2 linked regions of the Paludisphaera borealis genome follow. The protein of the gene in region 1 interacts with the protein of each later gene in a pairwise test. Links are inferred from orthologs where the notes say so. Each region holds a gene or a part of one and is shown in the gene's direction. Other genes may lie near its edges.

Region 1 (9,924 bases):
ATCGCCTCCCGCTCGCCGTCGATTCCACACACCGCGACGCCGGCCGACGAACCGCCGCGAACGGCGAAACGCATGGGGTTGGACGCGGTAAGCATGGGGGTCTCGGCAGGACTGCCGTCGCACGCACGTACCATTAAGCAGTGCGTCCCAGGCCCTGTCAACCACCCACAGGCAAAGATCGAGAAATTTTTCACAAAGTCGGTCGACTCTCGTGGTCGCACCTGTTTGAGGGCCTTTCCGGCGCGCGTCCGAAAGGGCTTCGAGCCGGCCGTCGGCCGGGGCCGCCCTCTTACTGGCGCATTCGCTCATGCGTGGCTCGTCGCGGCGGCTGGGGGCATGAGCTTATGATCGATCAAAGGGGCGTCGATGCGCCACGTCGTCGGAAGTCGCTTGCTTGTGAAGAAATCGGAATTGACAGTCTCTCTGTCATTGTGGTATCCCGTTTAGCAGCGGGTGCCTGACAGCAGGCGTACATCGGCTCCCGCCACCCCCGATAGGCCTTGAATGAGGGGACCAGCGATGCCACCACGAAGGCTTGAACGAAACGGCTGCGGCTGAGGAAACGGTCTCGACCCATGGAGGGTCGACGGCCGTTTTTTTTTCGTTCGGCGCCCTTCACGGACAGTCGATCTGGTCTGTTGAATCTCTTGTCGACTCAGCTCATCCGGAACACAGGGAGTTTTCCGGATCGGTCCACTCACGGAGGATTCACGCAACCCGTCATCCACCGCTAGGGCGCTCCGTCGCGCGGCTTGCGGTGCTGGAGTGGCTCCGCATGACCGTCGACGCGCTCAAAGATTGTAATAAGAAGCATCTGTCCCAGTTGGCCAAAGAGCGAGGAATCTCGGGCTGGCACGCGATGCGGAAAGACCAGTTGATTCGGGCTCTCTCGGTAACCCGCTCGACCCCGTCGGCTCGCGTCAAGAAAGAACGACCCGCCCCCCGCGCCCCCAAGATCGCCAAGCGCCCCGTGCCGGCGCTGCCCGACGCTCCCGTCGCCCGCCGCGGCGCGGCCGCGCCGTCACTGCCGCTGGCGTGTGCGGCGCCGCACACGCTCGACCACGCGTCGCAGAAAGACCGGATCATCGTCCTGGCCCGCGACCCGTACTGGCTGCACGCCCACTGGGAGCTGAGCCGGACGACGTTGGCCCGGGCCCAGGCCGCTCTCGGCCAGGAATGGCACAGCGCCCAGCCGATCCTCCGACTGATGGACGTGACGAGCGAGGACACGACCAACGCGACCGAACGCCAGCTCCGCGACATCCCGATCCACGGCGGCGTCAACAACTGGTACATCGACGTCCTCAAGCCCCCGAGGTCGTTCCGGATCGACGTCGGCTATCTGTCGCGTCGCGGCAAATTCTACGTCCTGGCCCGGTCGAACATCGTCACGACCCCCAAGGCCGGCGTCACCGACGCTCTTGAGGAGAACTGGGCCAGCGTCCAGCAACAGTTCGAGCGCGTCCAGAACCCCTCCACGATCGGCGCGAACAAGGCGAACAACGCCTCGGTCGACCTCAATGACCTGTTCGACGAGCGGCTCCGCCGCCCGCTGTCGAGTCTCTCGATGCAGAACCTCTCGCTGGGAGCGCTGCCGGGCATCGGCCGGAACTTCCACTTTCAGCTCGACGCGGAATTGATCGTTTATGGGACGACCGAGCCCAACGCCCAGGTGACCTTGCAAGGCGAGTCGGTCCAGCTCCGGCCCGACGGCACGTTCACCGTCCGGTTCAGCCTGCCGGATTCGCGCCAGATCATCCCGGCCGTCGCCTCCAGCGCCGACGGCGTTGAGGAGCGGACGATCGTCCTGGCCGTTGAACGGAACACGAAAGAGCTCGAGCCGATGATCCACGACAGCAACGAGCTGTAAGCCGCGACGTCCTCCCTCGTCGTCCCGGACGCCATGCGTCCACCCGTTCGACACCGACCGCGAGCGTCGCGTTCCTGCCGCGACGCTCGCGGTTCGTCGCGCGCGAGGTTGCCCAAAACGGCGGTCGTGCGTACATTTGAGATGATGGGTGCCGACTGCCCGCTCCTCGCGCGGCGAGCGGCCGACCGTCGATCGGGAACCGAGGGGATTTTCCATTGAGCGAAGACATCAGCGCCGCGCTGGCCGGCTGGGACTTCCACGCCGACGATCTCCAGGTCCGTATGATCGTCGGCGACGACGGCCGCGAGCGGATCCAGATGCGCATCGACCTAGGCGTGCTCCAGATGGAGTGCGAGGGCCGTCCCGACGGCCAGCGTCCCGATGGCTTCGACTCGTTCCTCGACCAGTACGAGGCCCGTCGGAACGAAACGGAAACGGCCGGCGACGAGTTCTCGCTCGAGCCCGACGCCTGCTCGATCCTGATGCGCGAGGGCCTTCAGTATTACCATCGTTACCTGTCGGCCTTCCATCTCCAACTTTACGACATGGTCGCCCGCGACACCGAGCGCAACTTGCGATTGTTCGCGTTCGTCGCCCGCTACGCCTCCCGCCGTCGCGACAAGATCCAGTTCGACCAGTACCGACCTTACGTCGCCATGATGCGGAGCCGCGCCCTCGCCCTCAAGGAGCTCGCTCGCAACGACCACGCCGCGGCCCTTGAAAAGATCGACGACGGAGTCCGGCTGATCCGCGAGTTCCTCGAAGAGTACCACCAGGGCGACCGCGAGGCCGATTGCTCCGAACTCAGCTTCCTGCTCCGCTGGCGGCGCGACGTCCAGCACGACCGCCCCACCGGACCGCTGGAGCGTCTCGAAGAGCAGCTCGAACTTGCCGTCGCGCTCGAGATCTACGAAGAGGCCGCCCGACTCCGTGACCAGATCCGCAAGCTGAAAGGGGCGGAGGCCCCCGAAGCCCCCGGCCTCGGGATGACGGCGACGCAGCCGGGCTCGATCATCCAGGATCAATGAAATCTTGATGTCCGACTCCGACACGCGTGTTCGTGAGGTGGACTTTCATTCACTGAATCGAGACGCTCTCGGCTTGCCTTTTCGGGGTTCGGAAGCTACTATGGAGAAGTTCAGTTTCGGCTGAACAACGCCTCTGCCATGTTCGACAGGGGGCGTACTTTTGGCGAACCAACGTTAAGCCCGTAGGGATCCCATATCGGCCTCTTGAAGCTCTGCTTTCTCGTAGGTCTGCGGCTCCCACCTGAACTGCGGGTTCTCAAAAGCGCCTCAACGGCATTGCGGTGGAGGTTTGATCGGCCCGTGCCCCTCGTTTCGGCGGGGAGTCACGGGCTGTTTCATTTTTCCGGTCAATCGGGGGCGTCGCGTCGTGAAATCCGATCCCGCCGTGAAGGCCTTCAAGAAGGCGCTCCGGATGTCGACGATCCAGGCGATCCGCGACCTTGATCCGGACGTCCGCCGCGCGCAAGAGGCCCTGTTGCTCGACCAGGTCGCCGAGCTTCCCGAGTATCGCGATGCAAAGACCCTGCTCCTGTACGTCAAGGCCTTCGACGAGGAGATCGACACGCTTCCCCTGATCGCGAAGGCGCTCGAAGCCTCGCGGCGGGTGATCTGTCCTCGGGTCGACAAGGTCGCTCACCAGCTTGAGTTGTTTGAGATCGAGGACCTGGAGCGCGACCTGGAACCGGGCGTGCTGGGCATCCCCGAGCCTCGGCGGACCTGTCGAGTGGTCGCCCCCGGCGAGGTCGACTGGGTTCTTGTCCCGGGGGTGGCCTTCGACCTCCGTTGCAACCGGATCGGCCGAGGCGCGGGGCATTACGACCGGTTCCTGCCGGGGGTTCGCCCGAAGGTCGAGACCTGGGCCATCGCGTTCGACTGCCAGATCCTCGACCCGATCCCGGTCGAGTCGCACGACGTTCCGCTCCGCGGAGTGCTCACGCCGGCGGGACGAATCGCCGCTCGGGCGTGAGCCGTGATTGACATTCAATTGGCGGCGATCCACCTGACGGACGGCGGCGACGCGTAGCCGGCGAACTGGTCGGCGATTCCGGCTGACGGGCCGTCGCCTGCGTGAAGGATCACGCGGTAGCCGAACCACGCCGACTCCCCTTTCGGGATCGTGTGTTCGCCTTTTTCGGACAGGCCGAAATCATGCCATCCGAACGGGTTGGCGGCGAACAGGCCGTAGGTCCGAACGTGCCAGGTCGTGGGATAGCGGAAGCTCTGAGGATGGTTGAGGATCGCGATCCCGACCGTCTTGCCGCCGACCGGCCCCGAGTAGTCGACCCAGGGCGAGGGCTTGCCCCACGCCTTGTCGTCTTCAAGCCCCTCGGCGTTGCGGATCTTGCCCCCCGCCTTCTTGGTGACGTCCATGCTGGAGGCGACTCGCACGCCAAACGTCCCTTCCTTCGTGTCGCCCAGCACGAGCGGCCCCTCGGTCGCCTTGAGCTTCACCGCGAAGTCGAGGACGCGCACCGATCGAGTGTTGTAGACGGTCAGCACGCGCTCGTCCTCGCAGACCTTCGCGCCGTCGGGGCCGAGCCAGTCGTCGCGGGTCGTCAGCCGGCCGAGAACGGGCGTCGGCGCCGAGATCGTCCGCTCAGTCTCCTTGATCGTGCCGTGGTTCTTCAGCTCGCTCCAGAAGTCGACGCCGTTGACCAGTCCGTGCGTGAACCAGAACGAACGCTGGTGGGGATGATCTTCGTCCTCTCCTTCGACCTTCTCCATCGGGAAGGCGCGGGTGTACGAATCGCCGGTCGGGCCGACGAGCGGGAACAGGAACGGCTTGGCCCCGACGTCCACGCGGTGGACCGCGAACCGCTTGCCGTCGATCTGGATTTCCAGATTCGGTCCTTGAGGGACGAATGCGACCCCCGCGCCGGGAGAGCCCTTCGCGTCGTCCTTCTTCAAGACGAAGGTCGACGGCCCCGTGAGCGCCGGCAGGACGACGGTCAGGGTCCGCTTGCCGTCCACTGTCGACACAATGGCCGGCGTCGACGCCGCATCCGCTCCGGTCGAGAGTCGGTAAACGCCCTCATCGACGCCGTCGGGCGCCGGCGCGACGATCGGCGTGTCGGCCTGCAAGGAGCCCGACGGCCGGAACGTCAGACTCCAGTCCTTGGCGGACGTCGTGCCGCAAACGGCGAGTCCGATCATTCCGAGGACAACAATGCGAGTCCGTTCATATCTCAGTGATGTTCGCATCGACGTTTTTTCCAGGGTGAACCGAGGAGGCGAGGCCCATCGACGTTCAATGTCCGCCAGCGCGGGGCCCGATGCAAGTACCGAACGCGGCGGGGTCGCGAATCGGAGGTCGCCGAGCGGGCCGAAAGAGGGTCGCAAACCAGAGTGCGGAGAGAGAAAGGAGGTTTCCCGGCATCCATGTTGCATCGTCGGCTTTTTTGTTGAACAGCGCGATCGAACTGGATACAGTGCCAGACGCTCCAGACCAGGCGGCGAGGGTCCCGGGTCGGCCAACAGCCCAGGCGCCGGATTGGAGTGGCGATGCCCTGCGGGGTTCGGCTCGTCCGCTCCCGCGGAGTCGTGCTGTTGGACCACGTTGCGGTCGATCGGTGGAGAGCCTGTTGCAGGCGAATGCAATGGCGAAGAGGCTTTACGTCGGTAATCTCAAGTACTCGGTCACGTCCGAACATCTTCAAGAGATGTTCGAGCAGTTCGGAGCGGTCAGCTCCGCGCAGGTGCTCGGCGATCGCGAGACCGGCCGCAGCCGGGGCTTCGGATTCGTCGAAATGCCCAACGACGACGAGGCGCAAGCGGCGATCGACACGCTCGACGGCCAGGACATCGACGGTCGTCGGCTGACCGTCAATGAAGCGCGTCCGCGCACACCGGGCGGCGGCGGTGGCGGCGGCGGATACCGTGGCGGCGGCTATCGGGGCGGCGGCGGCGACGATTATTAAGGACGTCGGGTCGCCGGGGCTGGACTCAGGCGGTACACTTCCTTCAGGGTCCGGATGTACGGATCGTCGGATCGAGATCGTTCGCCTCGTCGAACGGTCCCGATCGTCCTGACGGGAAGGTGCGTCGGACTTTCAGGGGAGGTCCCTGTCAACGGCGAGCCTCCACTCATCGCATCGTCCCGCGCGAGCCTCATGCTGATGAACGTTACAGCCCAGTCGCGGCAGTCGACTCCCGAAGTTCGCCAAGAGCTTCTGGGACGCATCGAAAACGTGCTGAACGAACGGGTCCGCCCCGGCCTCATCGAGGACGGCGGCGAGGTCCAGGTCGTCAGCATCGACGAAGACCATATCGTCCAGGTCCGCCTGCTTGGGACGTGCCAGGGCTGCGTGTCGTCCGTCGTCACCATGACCATGTTCATCGAGAAGGCCGTCAAGGCCGAGGTCCCGGAAGTCCGGTTCCTGGAAGCGATTCCCTGAGCAGTCCCCGATCGAACTCGACCGGAGCGGAGCAACCCATCGTCGCCGCGCCGGTCGATGAAAGTCCCATGAATCTATCGAGTTGCGACCTCAACGCGGTGCCGACCGCGACGGATCTGGATCCGCCCTGGCTCCGGCCGCGCTCGGCTTACGTCCACATTCCGTTCTGCGCCCATAAATGCGGCTACTGCGATTTCGCCTCGCTGGCGGGTGCCGACCATCTGTCCGAACGGTATCTCGACGCCCTCGAACGCGAGATGCGGATGACGCTGGTCGAGCCCCGACCCGTCGACACGATCTTCATCGGCGGCGGGACCCCGACCCGGCTCGACGCCCCGGCCCTTGGTCGGCTGGCGACGATGGTCCGCCACTGGCTCCCCATGAACCCCGGTGGTGAGTGGACGATCGAGGCGAATCCCGGCACGCTCGACGCCGAAAAGGCCGACGTGATGGCCGAGGCCGGCGTCAACCGGGTCAGCCTGGGCGCGCAGTCGTTTCAGCCCCGGCTGCTGGCGGCACTCGAACGCAACCATGCGCCCGAGGAGGTCGGCAAGGCGGTGGAAATCGTCCGCTCGCGGTTCCCTCGCTGGTCGCTCGACCTGATCTTCGGCGTCCCCGGCTCGACGCTCGACGACTGGCGGGCCGACCTGGAGGCGACCCTCGACCTCGCACCGTCGCATCTTTCGTGCTACGGGCTCGTCTACGAGAAGGGGACGAACCTCTGGAAGCAGCGCGAGAAAGGCGATGTCCAAGAGGTCTGCGAGGAAACCGAGCGGCTGATGTACGAGCACGTCATGGACCGGCTTGAAGCCTCGGGCCTGATGCTCTACGAGATCTCCAACTACGCCCGGCCCGGTCACGAGTCGCGGCATAACCTGGTCTACTGGGCCAACGACGCCTATTACGGGCTCGGCCTGGGCGCGGCGCAGTACCTCGACGGGCTCCGCACGGTGAACACCCGCGAAATGTCGGCCTACCTGAAACGGATCGAGGCCGGAGAGTCGGCGATCGGGCCCAATGAGCGGCTCGAACCCGAGGAGCGCGCGCACGAGACGGCCATGCTCATGCTTCGCCGCACGGTGGTCGGTCTCGATCGCGACGATTTCCGGACCCGAACCGGGTTCGATCTCGACGCTTTGATCGGCCCCGCGATCACCCGGTTCGTCGGCGAAGGCTTGCTCGAGGACAACGGCCGGCGCATCCGGTTGACTCGGGAGGGGCGATTCCTCGCCGACCGTGTTCTCTGCGAGGTCGTTTGAGGCGTCCGGACGATCATCAACCTCGGCGCATCTGATCGGCCCGGGCGGCGAGCTTGATGACGGCGGCGTGGAAGACGCCGCGCGCGTTGGAGCTTGCCGCGCGATAGCTGTCGACGAAGCCGTCGGCCTGGGTCCAGGCCACGACCTCCATGATTTGTTTGGACATGACGTCGAGCAACTCTTCGATCGAAGGCGCGGCCACGTCGATCGGGCCTTGCGAGGCGATGATGCGCGGGTCGACGCCGCCGGCGAAATGGACCTCGTCGGCGATCGGGTTCTTGGTCCTGGCCGCCGGCGCGTCGTCGTCCCACGGGGCAGTCGCCGTGGCGGCGCCGCTCATGCTGCGTCGCCCTTGCTCCGACCCGTCGAGTTCACGCTTGTCACTCGGGGCGTGTTCGTTAGGATCGCGAGGGAGGCCGGCCGTCGTGTAGAGTTTGCCGTCGGAGCCGACACGACCGGGGTTGTTGGGGATCTGCGCGCCTTCAATCAACTGCTTGCGGATCTTGGCGACCAGCTCGCGGGAGACGCCCAGCTCTTCGGCCGTCCGGCGGTCCGACCAGTCGTGGTGGAGCTTGAGTTTGACCTCGACGGCCCGCCGGCGCTCGGTGCGCGTGAGCGGCAGGCCGTGGAACAGGTTGACGCTCGAAACGTAGTCGAGCGCCTCGTTGAACGAGCCGGCGCGGATCTCGACGGGGATGGTCCGCTTGCCGAGCATGACCGCCGCGGCGTGGCGGTGGAAGCCGTCGGCAATGAGCCAGCGTTCGTCGACGCTATAGACCGTGATCGGCGGCAGCCGGTCCCAGGCCTCGGCGTAGCGCTCCACCGTGAAGTCGTCGAGCCGATCTCGGAGGTTGAGATTCGGGTCCAGGACCAAGTCGTCCAATGCCACGTTGCGAATATCCATCGCGGCCGCTCCCACGTTGCTCATGCAAGTCCAAGAACCCTGGCGCGTCAAAGTCGTTCCCTGAGGGACCTTGTTGGCCTATCATCGGCAGGGCTGGAATCGGGCTTGCGATGGTTTTCGGGAAGTCCGCGGTGCGGATGTGGGAGTTGGCGATCATGCGGATTGTCGTGACGGGCGCGAGTGGTCAGATCGGCGCTTACTTGTTAGAGCCGCTGATGAGGACGGGTTGGGACGTGGTCCCCTGGAGCGGCGGCGCCCGGGGCGATTGGGGAACGACCCGACTGCGACCCGTCGACCTGGCCGACCTCGGCGCCGTCGACCGGGCTCTCGTGAACGCCGACCCCGCCGTGATCCTCCACGTAGCGGCGATCAGCGCGGCGGACCAGGTGTCCAAAGACCTCGATCGAGCCCGACTCGTCAACGTGGAAGCAACCCGCCACCTGGCCGATTGGTGTCGCGATCGAGGGCGGCGGATCGTCTTCACGTCGACCGACATGGTCTTCGACGGCGACCGATCGTGGTACACGGAAAGCGACGAGCCGAGTCCGATCCTCGCCTACGGTCGGACCAAACACGAGGCCGAAGCCGAGGTCGTCCGAACGCCGGGCGGCGTGGCGGCTCGGCTGTCGCTGCTGTACGGACCGTCGCGATGTGGTCGCGAGGGCTTCTTCGATCGCGCCGTGGCGGCCCTCCGCGCCGGGCGTTCGCAGACCTTCTTTCACGACGAGCACCGCACGCCGCTCGACTACCGGACGGCGGCGGAAGTTCTCGTCGCACTCACCGACGCCGATTTCGAGGGCGTCGTCCACGTCGGCGGTCGCGATCGGCTGAGTCGGTTCGCGTTCATGTCGCGCATCGCCCGGGCGCTCGGCCTCGACGAGTCGCTCATCGCCGCGAACAGCCGGGCTGAGGCCGTTTTCACCGAACCGCGCCCGGCCGACCTGTCGCTCGACACCACGCGCCTCGCCGACCTTCTGCCAGATCTTGACCGGCCTCTGATCGAGGAGGCCGTGTGGAGGATGTCGAGTAGGAACTGAGGGCGATTCGTTATCAGTCGCGGTCGTCGCGTCGGAGCAAGTAGTAAGCCGGCAGGCCCGCGAGGATCAGCACGGTGCCGACGACCGCCTGCATACGGCTCTGTTCGTTGCGGAGCATGTCGCCCAGGAGCAAGAGCGAGCCGGCGACGAACAGCAAAGGGGTGAATGGGTAGCCCCAGGTCCGGTACGGGCGCGGAAGATCGGGCTGCTTGACGCGGAGGACGAAGACGCTCGTGATCGTCAGCATGTAGAAGATCGTCGCGCCGAAGATCACGTAGGTTCGCAAAATGTCGTACAGCGGCGTCTTGTTCAGCGTCAGCCAGGCGGAAGTGAGGAATTGCGGCATCCCGGCCGTCGATTCGGGGGGCGGGATGACGACGAGAGCCGTTCCCACCGCCGTCAGGATGATCGCCCAGACGCCCTGGGCGAGG
Region 2 (9,939 bases), 1.4 Mb from region 1 along the record:
GAGGCTCTTTTTGGAAGGGACGTATTTGTCGTTTCGAAGGATCAGCACCGAGAGCTTCTCGCCGTCGAATCGCCAGACTTCGGGAATCTTCAGCGCCGTGTAGATTCCCAGTCGAGGTCGCGAGTCGCTCGTCACGTCGATCTCCACGGCGAGGTCGGGAGGGGGGCCGACTTCCGCATCGTACTGCTTCCAGTCGCCCACCTTGCCGGCGCTGGCGATGTGGAAGCAGGCGTCGGGCTCGAGACCGCATTCGAGGAGTTTGCTCGGAAGCGTCATCGACCCGAAGCTGTAATAGTCGATCTCCAATTCATCCGCGAGACTCTCGATCATCCGGGTGAATAAGGATTTATACCGCTCGTGAATCGGGAGTGGCGTCATCAGTTCCAGCGTCCCATGATCGTAAGTCAAGCGGATCGGGCGATCTTCCAAGACTTTCAAGAAGGTCTGATAGTCCTCCCAGGAAATGTCGTGAAGCACGAACCTCTGGGCGGTTCCCTGAAGCTTCGCAGGTGCGGCCGTGGCCATCTTGCGTCCTCCTTTCACGACACGGTCAAGAGCCGGAGCGCCGTCGAGCGTTCGTCGACTTCGGCGGAGTCCATGACGGCTTCGGTCTGGAATTCGACGTCGATCGAGCCGCCGGCGGTCAGGTCGACGGCGGTGACGTTGAGGCGGCCGTCGCGGTTGATGGCGAACTTGACGCGGATCGGGCTGCGGGCCGGCAGCTTCTCGGGGAGGTTGAGCGTGGCGACGCCGACTTCCTGGCAGTCGGTCGGCTCGGCGCTGTCGCGCTCGCCGGCCATCACGCGGATGTCGACGGCCGCCTGGTCGTTGGAGTCGGTGCCGAAATCGGTCGCGCGTTCGAACGGCACTTCGGTGTTGCGCGGCAGCATGTAGACGACGACCTCGCGGCTGGCCTCGTCGCGGGCGACGACGCCGAGGCTCTTGGACAGGACGTTGACGATCCGCGTGCCGACCAGCTCGCGCACCGGCCCGGTGAGGGTGAAGCCGAGCTGCCGCTCCAGGCTGTCGAGGGCCAACGCGACCTCTTCCTCGGGGACCGCGCTCAGGTCGAAGGGGCGGTCGTCGTCGTCCGATTCGCCGTCGCGGCCGGCGAGCATCTCCTGCACGCCTTCCTGAAGCGATTCCTTGAGGCCGAAGAGCGCCGCGCCTTTGGCCACGGCCTCGTCGGGGTCGAAGGTCTCGGGTTCGAGGTTGAACTCGGCCACGAGGCGGCTGTGGACTTGCGGCATGCGGGTCGAGCCGCCGACCAGGATGATCTTGTCGAACCGGTCGTGCCCCTTGGCCCGGGCGTCGGTCAGCATCTCATGCGTCAATTCGAGCGTGCGGTCGATCAGGTGCTTGGTGACTTCCTCGAACTTGGCCCGGTCGAGTTCGACGCGGGCCTGCTTGCCGGCGTGGGTCACGCGGAACGGCGCCTTCTCACGCTGGGTGAGCGTCTTCTTGCCGCGCTCGGCCTGGAGGAACAGGTCGTTTAGCACCTCGGGGTCGTCGAGCGGGTCGGACGTTTCGCCGGTCTGCTCGCGGAATTGCTCGGCGAGGTACATCACGATCGCCTCGTCCCAGAGCGTCCCCCCCAGGCGATGGTCGCCGCCGGTGCAGATGACGCGGATCAGGCGGTCCTTGATGTCGATCATGGTGACGTCGAACGTGCCGCCGCCGAGGTCGTAGACCAGAACCGTCTGATCTTCGCCCTGTTCGAGCCCGTAGGCGACGGCGGCGGCGGTCGGCTCGTTGAGGATCGCCCGGACGTTGAGACCGGCGAGCCGGCCGGCGTTGGCCGTCGCCTCGCGCTCGGGCGTGCCGAAGTACGCCGGGCAGGTGACGACGACGTCGGTGATCGTCTCGCCCAGCGCCAGCTCGGCGTCGCCCACGATCTTGCGGAGGATGAACGACGAGATGTCTTCCGGACTGTACGATTGGCCGTCGTGATCGAAGACGAAATTCGGATCGCCCATGTGCTGCTTGATCCGCGAGACCACGCGGTGGGGCTCGATCTTCGACGACTCCTTCGCCGTGTTGCCGACGATGACGGACTCGCCGTCGAACAGGACCACCGACGGCGTGATCCGCTCGCTCTCCTGGTTCGGTACGACGACCGATTTGCCGTGCTCGTCCACGTACGCGATCGCCGAGTACGTCGTGCCCAGGTCGATCCCGTAGACGCGTTTCAGACCTTCAGACATGTCAACAGCTCCCGATGCTCGCGATCCGCGCGGGGCGACGACCGTCGATCCGGACCCCGATCCGGCCCGATTTCCGTTCCGCATGATGAGGGCTCGTCGGGATCTTCGTCCGATCGACGCTTTTATTTATTATGGAAGCGATTCCGCCCGGTGGGAAGCCGCTCAACCACCCTCCGCCGGATCGTCCTCCGCGCGAGGGAAAATCAAAGCGGCGGGGTGCGTGTTCCAAGCTTGTGGCCGAACGGCTTGTACCCTAGGATGGTAGGAAATCCAACGCCGGCCACGTGCATCCATCGACGGATTAAGACCGAACTTCACGCGGCGCGGGGCGAACGAAAAAATACGGGTCTTGGGAGGAACGATCATGAAAGATGGGTCGGATGTGGCGTCGCGCGGTCGGATCTACGACGACATCACGCAGACGATCGGCGGCACGCCCCTGATCCGTCTCCGAAAAGTCACCGACGGCAGCAAGGCCGAGGTGGTGGCGAAGATGGAGAATTTCAATCCGCTCTGGTCGGTGAAGGACCGGATCGGAGTGGCGATGATCGACGCGGCCGAGGCTGAAGGCAAGGTCACGAAAGACACCGTCGTGATCGAGGCGACCAGCGGCAACACGGGCATCGCGCTGGCCTTCACCTGCGCCGCTCGAGGGTACCGGCTCGTCGTCACCATGCCGGAAAGCATGAGCCTCGAGCGCCGCCGGTTGATCAAGGCGTTCGGCGCCGAGATCATCCTGACCCCCGCCGCCGAGGGCATGCCGGGCGCGGTCCGCAAGGCCGAGGAGCTGCTCAAGAGCACGCCTAACTCGTTCATGCCCCAGCAGTTCAAGAACCCCGCCAACCCCGCGATCCACCGCCGCACCACGGCCGAGGAAATCTGGCGCGACACCGACGGCAAGGTCGACGTCTTCGTCGCCGGCGTGGGGACGGGCGGAACGATCACCGGCGTCGGCGAGGTGCTCAAGAGCCGCAAGCCATCGGTCCAGATCATCGCCGTCGAGCCGACCAACTCGCCGGTCATCGAACAGAAGCGGCGGCACGAGCCGCTCCGTCCGGGGCAGCACAAGATCCAGGGCCTTGGCGCGGGGTTCATCCCCGACGCCCTCAACATGGACGTCATTGACGACGTGGTCGCCGTCCGCGACGACGACGCGTTCGAGATGACGCGCCGCCTCGCCCGCGAAGAAGGCATGCTCTGCGGGATCTCCAGCGGCGCCGCCGCGTTCGGAGCGATCGCCGTGGCGCGGCGTCCCGAGAACGCCGGCAAGCTCGTCGTGGTCCTCCTGCCCGACCTCGGCGAACGCTACCTCTCGACCCCTCTCTTCCCCGAGGCCTGAGCCCGTTGGGAACGCCCTCGTATCGCCCTGAAGGCTTCGCGGCGCCGCTGGAGATCCCCGCCGACGTCGTCGAAGCCATGGTCGCGCACTGCCAGCGCGAGGCCCCCCTCGAATGCTGCGGCCTGCTGGGGGGCGAGCCCCCGCGCGTCTCGTCGTTCCACCCGCTCCGCAACGCCGCCGCCAGCCCGACCCGCTACGACGCCGACCCCCGCGACCTGATCGCCGCGGTCGTCGACCTCCGCCGGCGCGGGGCCGAGATCCTGGCCATCTATCACTCCCACCCGCGGTGGGCGGCCGTCCCGAGCGCCACCGATCTTCGCGAGAACCACTACGGGGCCGTCCCCCGGATCATCGTCTCGCTGCTCACCGAGCCGCCGGACGTCCGGGTCTGGCGGCTCGAACCCGAATCGTACGAGGAACTCGCCTGGTCCGTCGTTCAGCCGGCGGGGACGGCGTTGCACGATCCGCATCGGGCCGAATAGACTACGACACGGAAAAAAGCGACGACGGCGGGCCGGAACGGCGGGCGATGTGGTCCGACATCGGCCCTCGGCCTCGGTTTCAACTTCAATTTCAACGCATCCCGCTACGAGTACGAGTTTCCTTTCATGCAGAAAACTTTGATCATCCTTAAGCCCGATTGCGTTCAACGACGGCTGGCCGGCGAGATCATCGCCCGGTTCGAGGCCAAGGGCCTGCGGATCGCCGCGCTCAAGCTGATCCAGGTCGATCGGGCGCTGGGCGAGAAGCACTACGCCGAGCACGCGGGCAAGCCGTTCTTCGAGGGGCTGATCGACTTCATCACGGGCGGGCCGGTCGTGGTCGGCGTGCTCGAAGGCAACGAAGCGATCAGCGTCGTGCGGTCGATGCTCGGAGCGACCAACGGCGTCGCCGCCGCGCCCGGGACGATCCGCGGCGATTTCTCGATCAGCAAGCAGAACAACCTCGTCCACGGCAGCGACAGCCCCGAGTCGGCCACGCGCGAGATCGCCCTCTGGTTCAAGCCCGGCGAGGTCGTCGACTACACCGTGGCCGGTGCCCAGTGGGTCTTCGACGGCGCCTGAGCGCGCTCCGCATCTCTTCTCCGACGATCGTGATCCCATGGCTCGAACGTATCGCAGGAACGAGATCCTCACGAACCCGTTCTATCTGGCCCTGGTGGCCGTGAGCACGATCTTCGTGGTCACGGCCCTGGCCTACCTGGTGAGCGGCTTCGCCCTGGATCCGGCGAACGTCCCGGCGAGCGAACGCTCACGCCGGGTCGCGCTGTGGTTCGACCGTAACGGGCCGCTCGTGATGACCATCGAATTCCTCGTCATGTTCGCCACCGGCGTCGTGATGATGGCCACCGACCGCTGGTACACGGAACGACGCAAGCGCGGCGGGCGCGGCTAGCGCGCGGCCGCGTCAAGTCGGAGGCCGACCGCGCGACCCGACCGAAAACCGCGATTGAGAGCTGATCCACGGAAGGGAGGCCCGCCGATGGCTTCAAAGGATCTGAGCAAAGAGATCGAGAACCTCCGCGCCGAGATCGAGCGGCACAACCGGCTTTACTATCTCGAAGCCGCCCCCGAGATCAGCGACCGCGAGTTCGACCGACTGATGGCTCGGCTGACCGAGATCGAGGCCGAACACCCCGAGCTGGTCACGCCCGACAGCCCCACCCAGCGCGTCGGCGGCTCGCCGCTCGCCCAGTTCGAGACCGTGGCGCACACCGTGCCCATGCTCTCGATCGACAACACCTACAGCTACGACGAGATCCGCGAGTGGGACGCCCGCGTTCGTCGCGGGTTGAACGCCGACGAGGTCGTGAAGTACGTCGTCGAGTTGAAGGTCGACGGCGTCGCGGTCTCGGTCCGCTACGAGCACGGCAAGTTCGTCCAGGGCGCGACCCGGGGCGACGGTGAGCGCGGCGACGACGTCACCGCCAACCTCCGTACTGTCCGCGAGATCCCCCTGGCCTTGAAAGGCGACGCGCCCGACCTGCTCGAAGTCCGCGGCGAGGTCTTCATGACCAATGCCGAGCTGGCCCGCATCAACGCGCTGCGCAAGGAGGCCGGGGAGAAGCCGTTCGAGAACCCGAGGAACTCCACGGCCGGCTCGCTCAAGCTGCTCGACCCGAAGATCTGCGGCCAGCGCCGGCTCCGGTTCGTGTCGCACGGCCTCGGCGAGTATCAAGGCATCGACGACCCCTCGTATTTCGATCTCGTCAAGAAGGTCAAGGCGCTGGGAATCCCCGTCAGCTCCCACATGAAGCGGTACGACGCGATCGACCAGGTCATCGAGCACGCCCAGGAATGGGAGACGAAGCGGAACACGCTCGACTTCCAGACCGACGGCCTGGTGATCAAGGTCGACGACCTCAACCAGCGGCGGCGGCTGGGGGCGCGGACCAAGAGCCCGAGGTGGTCGATCGCCTTCAAGTACGAGGCCGAGCAGGCGATCACGAAGATTGTGGCGATCACCGTGCAGGTCGGCAAGACCGGCAAGCTGACGCCCGTCGCCGAGCTGGTCCCGGTCCGGCTCGCCGGCACGACGGTCAAGCGGGCGACGCTCCACAACGCCGACGAGATCGCCCGCAAGGACGTCCGGGTCGGCGACGCCGTGGTCGTCCAGAAGGCCGGCGAGATCATCCCCCAGGTCGTCCGCGTCGAGAAGGACGCCCGCACCGGCGACGAGGTCCCGTACTACTTCCCCGAGCACTGCCCGAACTGCGGCGCGCCGGTCGTCCGCGACCCCGGCGAGGTCGACTACCGTTGCTCGAACCCCCCTTCCGCTTGCACCGAGCAGCTCAAGGGGAGGCTTCGCCAGTACGCGCACCGCGACTCGCTCGACATCGACGGCCTGGGCGAAAAGCTCGTCGAGCAGCTCGTGTCGTCGGGGCTCGTTCGCTCTTTCGTCGACCTGTACCGGCTCGACGCGCCGACGCTGGCGGACCTCGAACGCATGGGCGAGAAGTCGGCCGAGAACCTGATCGCGGGGATCGAGCGGAGCAAGAGCCGGACGCTCGACCGCTTCCTCACCGGGCTGGCGATCCGCCACGTCGGCGTGCGGACGGCCGAACTGCTGGCGGCCCGCTTCCCGACGCTCGCCGACGTCCGCAACGCGACGCTCGCCGACCTGGAGGCGATCCCCGGGCTCGGCCAGGTCGTCGCGGCCAGCGTCCACGAGTTCTTCCAGGACCCTGACCATCATCAGCTTCTCGACCAGCTTGGCGCTGTGGGCGTCGACCCCCAGCCGTACCAGCCGCCGACCGCGAACTCCGCCGATTTGCCGTTCGCCGGCAAGACGTTCGTGCTGACCGGAACCCTCCCCAAACGCACCCGGCCGGAAGCCGAGGTCTTGATCAAGAGCCTCGGCGGCAAGGTCACCGGCTCGGTCTCCAAGTCGACGACCTACGTCCTCGCCGGCGCCGACGCGGGGAAGAAGCTCGACAACGCCCGGAAGCTCGGCGTCACGATCCTCGACGAACCCGAATTCGAGCGCCTCGCCGGCGCGTCGTGACCGCCGCTCACTCGGCCGGACCTTTCCGCTTCGGGACAGCCAACCCCATGGCTCGCATGAGCATTTGCAAGTCTTCCCAGGCGTCTTTCTTGGCGGCCGGGTTGCGGAGCAGGTATGCGGGGTGATACGTGGCGATCGTCGGCACGCCATGGACGCGATGCCACCTGCCGCGCAGTCGGCTCATGCTCAGGGCGGTGTGCAGGAGGGTGCTCGTGGCGATCCGCCCCAGCAGGCAGATGAACTCGGGCCGGACGATCTCGATCTGGCGTTCGAGGTAAGGGAAGCAGTTCGCCGACTCCTCGGGGGTCGGGTCGCGGTTCTCGGGCGGCCGGCACTTGAGGATGTTGGCGATGTAGACGTCCTGGCGACCCAGGCCCATCCCCTTGGTGATCATGTCGGTGAGCAACTGCCCGGCCTTGCCGATGAACGGGACGCCGGTCCGGTCCTCGTCGGCGCCGGGGGCCTCGCCGATGAACATCAGCCGGGCCGTCGGGCTGCCGTCGGCGAAGACCGTCTGGGTCCGCGTCGCCGCCAGGTGCGGGCACTTGCGACAGCCGGCCACCTGCTCGGCGAGGGCCGCCAGCAGCGCGGGACGCTCCTCCGGCGGAACCACCGGCGCGGCGAGCCCCGAATCGTCGAACAACGACCGCGCCGGCAAGACCGGAAGCGGCTTCGGCGCCGGCGGCGGACTCGGCTTGGGCGCCGCGACCGGCTCGATCGGCCGGGGCCGGGCGATCGGCGGGCTCTCGACGGCGACGGCGACGACCGCCGCCGGAGCCGGCGCTTCGCGTTCGCGGACGACGGTCGAGACGACCTCGACCTCGACTCGCGGCAGGTTCGTGGCTCCGGCCCTGGCCAGCGATTCCAGCCGCTGGCGCACCTCGCGAATCAGTCGTCCTCGCTCGGCGTCGAAATCCCTTTCCGCCTCGGTCAACGCATCACTCCCGGCGATAGGCCTGCAAATTTCGTCTCGAAGAATCGTCACGATCGGATCAGGGCTGGGGGACTCGGCGGACCGGGTTGGGCCGGGGGTTGAACGACCGGGCCACCCACTGCCGCCACTGGTCGACGTCGTAGCCGAAGTCCTGCTCGGTCAGCTTGACGAGGGCGCCCAGGACCTCGACGTTCTGGTACGTGAAGGTCATCAGCCGCGGGGTGGGCCCGCGGTTGCCCCCCATCGACCCGGGGTAATCCCCGCCTCCCAGGGTTGGTCCCAGCGGGACTCCGGGGTTGTAGGGATCGAGTGCGAACACGCCGGGGACGACGGTCGCGCCGAAGGCGACCGAGCCGGCTCCCACGGCCGGTGGGATCATATAGGCGGCCGAGTTCCCGTTCCAGGCCATCAGGATGGGCGGAAAGCCGGGGCCTTGTCCCCCGGTGGGGGGCGGGACCAGGACCAGCCGTTCCTCGCTCGTCACCAGGACGTTCAGCAGCCGGGGCACGGCCCCGACGGCGTCCAGATTTCCGAGCGTCCAGGCCGCGCGATTGACCACCCTCAAGTCGTTGGAGCCGAGCGCCCGCACGAGCTGGGGCTGGATGCCGGGATCGTCGCTCTTCTTGAGGCGGTCGAGCACCACGCCGCGGACCACGTCCTCTTCCTCGGCCAGAATCAGCCGCACCAGCGCCTGCGCCGATTCTTTGCCCGGGATCTCGCCGAGCGTCTGCGCCAGCAAGATCCGGAGGTCGGTTTCGGCTCCCCCCATGACCTTCACCAGCGGCCACACCGCTTCCGGGTCGCGGATCTGCATGAACTGCGTTTCCGCCTCGCGCCGGCGGTCCGGGGCGCCCGAGAGAACCCCCTGGACCATCAGCTTGATCCGCCGGACCCACGCGGCTTGCCCGGCGGTCGTCAGGGCCTGCTCGTCTTGCTTGGTTTTTTCGTCCTCGGTGATCCAACGCCCCTTATGCTTGGTCAGCCCCTGCGCCTTGCGCAGCTCGTCGCGCGAGACCCACTGGCCGGCGTGCTCGACGTGGCCGAGCTTCTGATGCGCCGCGACGAGCGTCTTGTCGTGTTCGAGGGCCGCCTCATAGTGAACCCGGGCCAGGTCGCCGAGCTTGTTGCTCTCGCACCACTGGCCAAGCTCGAACTGGGCCGGGGCCGTCGCCGCCGCCTTCTCGCGCTTCACCAGGTATTCGTCCAGCGGACTCGCCTTGGGGACGATCTCGAGAATCTGCTCCTTGCGCAGCATCAGGGGGGTCTTGCTCTTGAGCAGCAAGATCTCGACGCGACTGTCTTTGGACTTCGATTTGGACTGGGCGGAAACAGAAGCGGGGACCACCTTGCCCTCGACCTGCCCGCCGCCTCGCAAGACGATCACGTCGGCCCTCGCAGTCGCGACCGGCCCGACCGTGCCCGATCCCAGGGCGCCCATCAAGCACCCCAGCGCCACCCTCCTGAGCGATGCGCGACTCATCTCGGCCTCGCCTTCGTCATCAGAGTTGGACCGACTCCCATCTCTATTGATACGTCGACACGTATTGTAGAGGACGTCGGCAAGACCCTGCAATCGCCGATTTCAGGCGGAGCGCCGGCTCTGTTTGCGGCGTCTGATTGCGCTGGCTGGTGCGTCTTCGTGGTTCGGGTGAATTGGGTTGCCTGGGAGGGGGCCGCCGCTCTCCCCTTGGCTGGGGGAAGTCGGAAGCATTCAGGGCGAACTCCTGGTCGCTCGACACGTGGCGAGCCGTCGGAGGGAACCTAGCGCCGCAGGGAGGCCGGACGCCGATCCACGGTCATACCGGGATCAGCGACCCGAGCCCCAACGCTGCGGCTTCGCGCTTTCAGTCCGTCATCAGGATGGTCAACCCGCCTTGGGGCGCTTCACTCTCAAGGAATTGTACGCCGTCGTCGGTCACCGCGTAGGTCTCCAGGTAGGAGGCCGTGGTCGACGTAAC

The links.
Region 2: the proteins of BSF38_RS07615 (region 1) and ndk interact in binary tests that used the Escherichia coli proteins (3 or more experiments, as listed by UniProt). The link is inferred for Paludisphaera borealis from one-to-one orthologs.

What each region holds. Positions count from the first base shown.
Region 1 is NZ_CP019082.1:1,930,324-1,940,247, reverse strand. What follows is about bases 2,175-5,065. They hold BSF38_RS07615 (5-formyltetrahydrofolate cyclo-ligase), read left to right. Parts: upstream 2,175-3,265; coding sequence 3,266-3,865; downstream 3,866-5,065. Other genes in these bases: BSF38_RS07610 (DUF6807 domain-containing protein), read right to left, coding at 3,880-5,052; BSF38_RS07620 (UvrB/UvrC motif-containing protein), read left to right, coding at 2,175-2,898. Also shown: BSF38_RS07630 (AtpZ/AtpI family protein), read right to left, coding at 1-95; BSF38_RS07625 (DUF4912 domain-containing protein), read left to right, coding at 776-1,870; more of BSF38_RS07620, read left to right, coding at 2,086-2,174; BSF38_RS07605 (RNA recognition motif domain-containing protein), read left to right, coding at 5,496-5,816; BSF38_RS07600 (NifU family protein), read left to right, coding at 6,015-6,293; radical SAM family heme chaperone HemW, read left to right, coding at 6,362-7,552; BSF38_RS07590 (ParB/RepB/Spo0J family partition protein), read right to left, coding at 7,569-8,456; BSF38_RS07585 (SDR family oxidoreductase), read left to right, coding at 8,612-9,493; BSF38_RS07580 (APC family permease), read right to left, coding at 9,507-9,924. UniProt on the Escherichia coli protein: Involved in the removal of 5-formyltetrahydrofolate.
Region 2 is NZ_CP019082.1:560,110-570,048, forward strand. Bases 2,974-5,879 are described here. They hold ndk (nucleoside-diphosphate kinase), read left to right. Parts: upstream 2,974-4,151; coding sequence 4,152-4,607; downstream 4,608-5,879. Other genes in these bases: cysK (cysteine synthase A), read left to right, coding at 2,974-3,543; BSF38_RS02185 (M67 family metallopeptidase), read left to right, coding at 3,549-4,025; BSF38_RS02195 (hypothetical protein), read left to right, coding at 4,645-4,938; ligA (NAD-dependent DNA ligase LigA), read left to right, coding at 5,026-5,879. Outside these bases: BSF38_RS02170 (Uma2 family endonuclease), read right to left, coding at 1-525; BSF38_RS02175 (Hsp70 family protein), read right to left, coding at 540-2,204; more of cysK, read left to right, coding at 2,569-2,973; more of ligA, read left to right, coding at 5,880-7,047; BSF38_RS02205 (uracil-DNA glycosylase), read right to left, coding at 7,055-7,981; BSF38_RS02210 (HEAT repeat domain-containing protein), read right to left, coding at 8,040-9,461; BSF38_RS02215 (hypothetical protein), read right to left, coding at 9,826-9,939. UniProt on the Escherichia coli protein: Major role in the synthesis of nucleoside triphosphates other than ATP. The ATP gamma phosphate is transferred to the NDP beta phosphate via a ping-pong mechanism, using a phosphorylated active-site intermediate.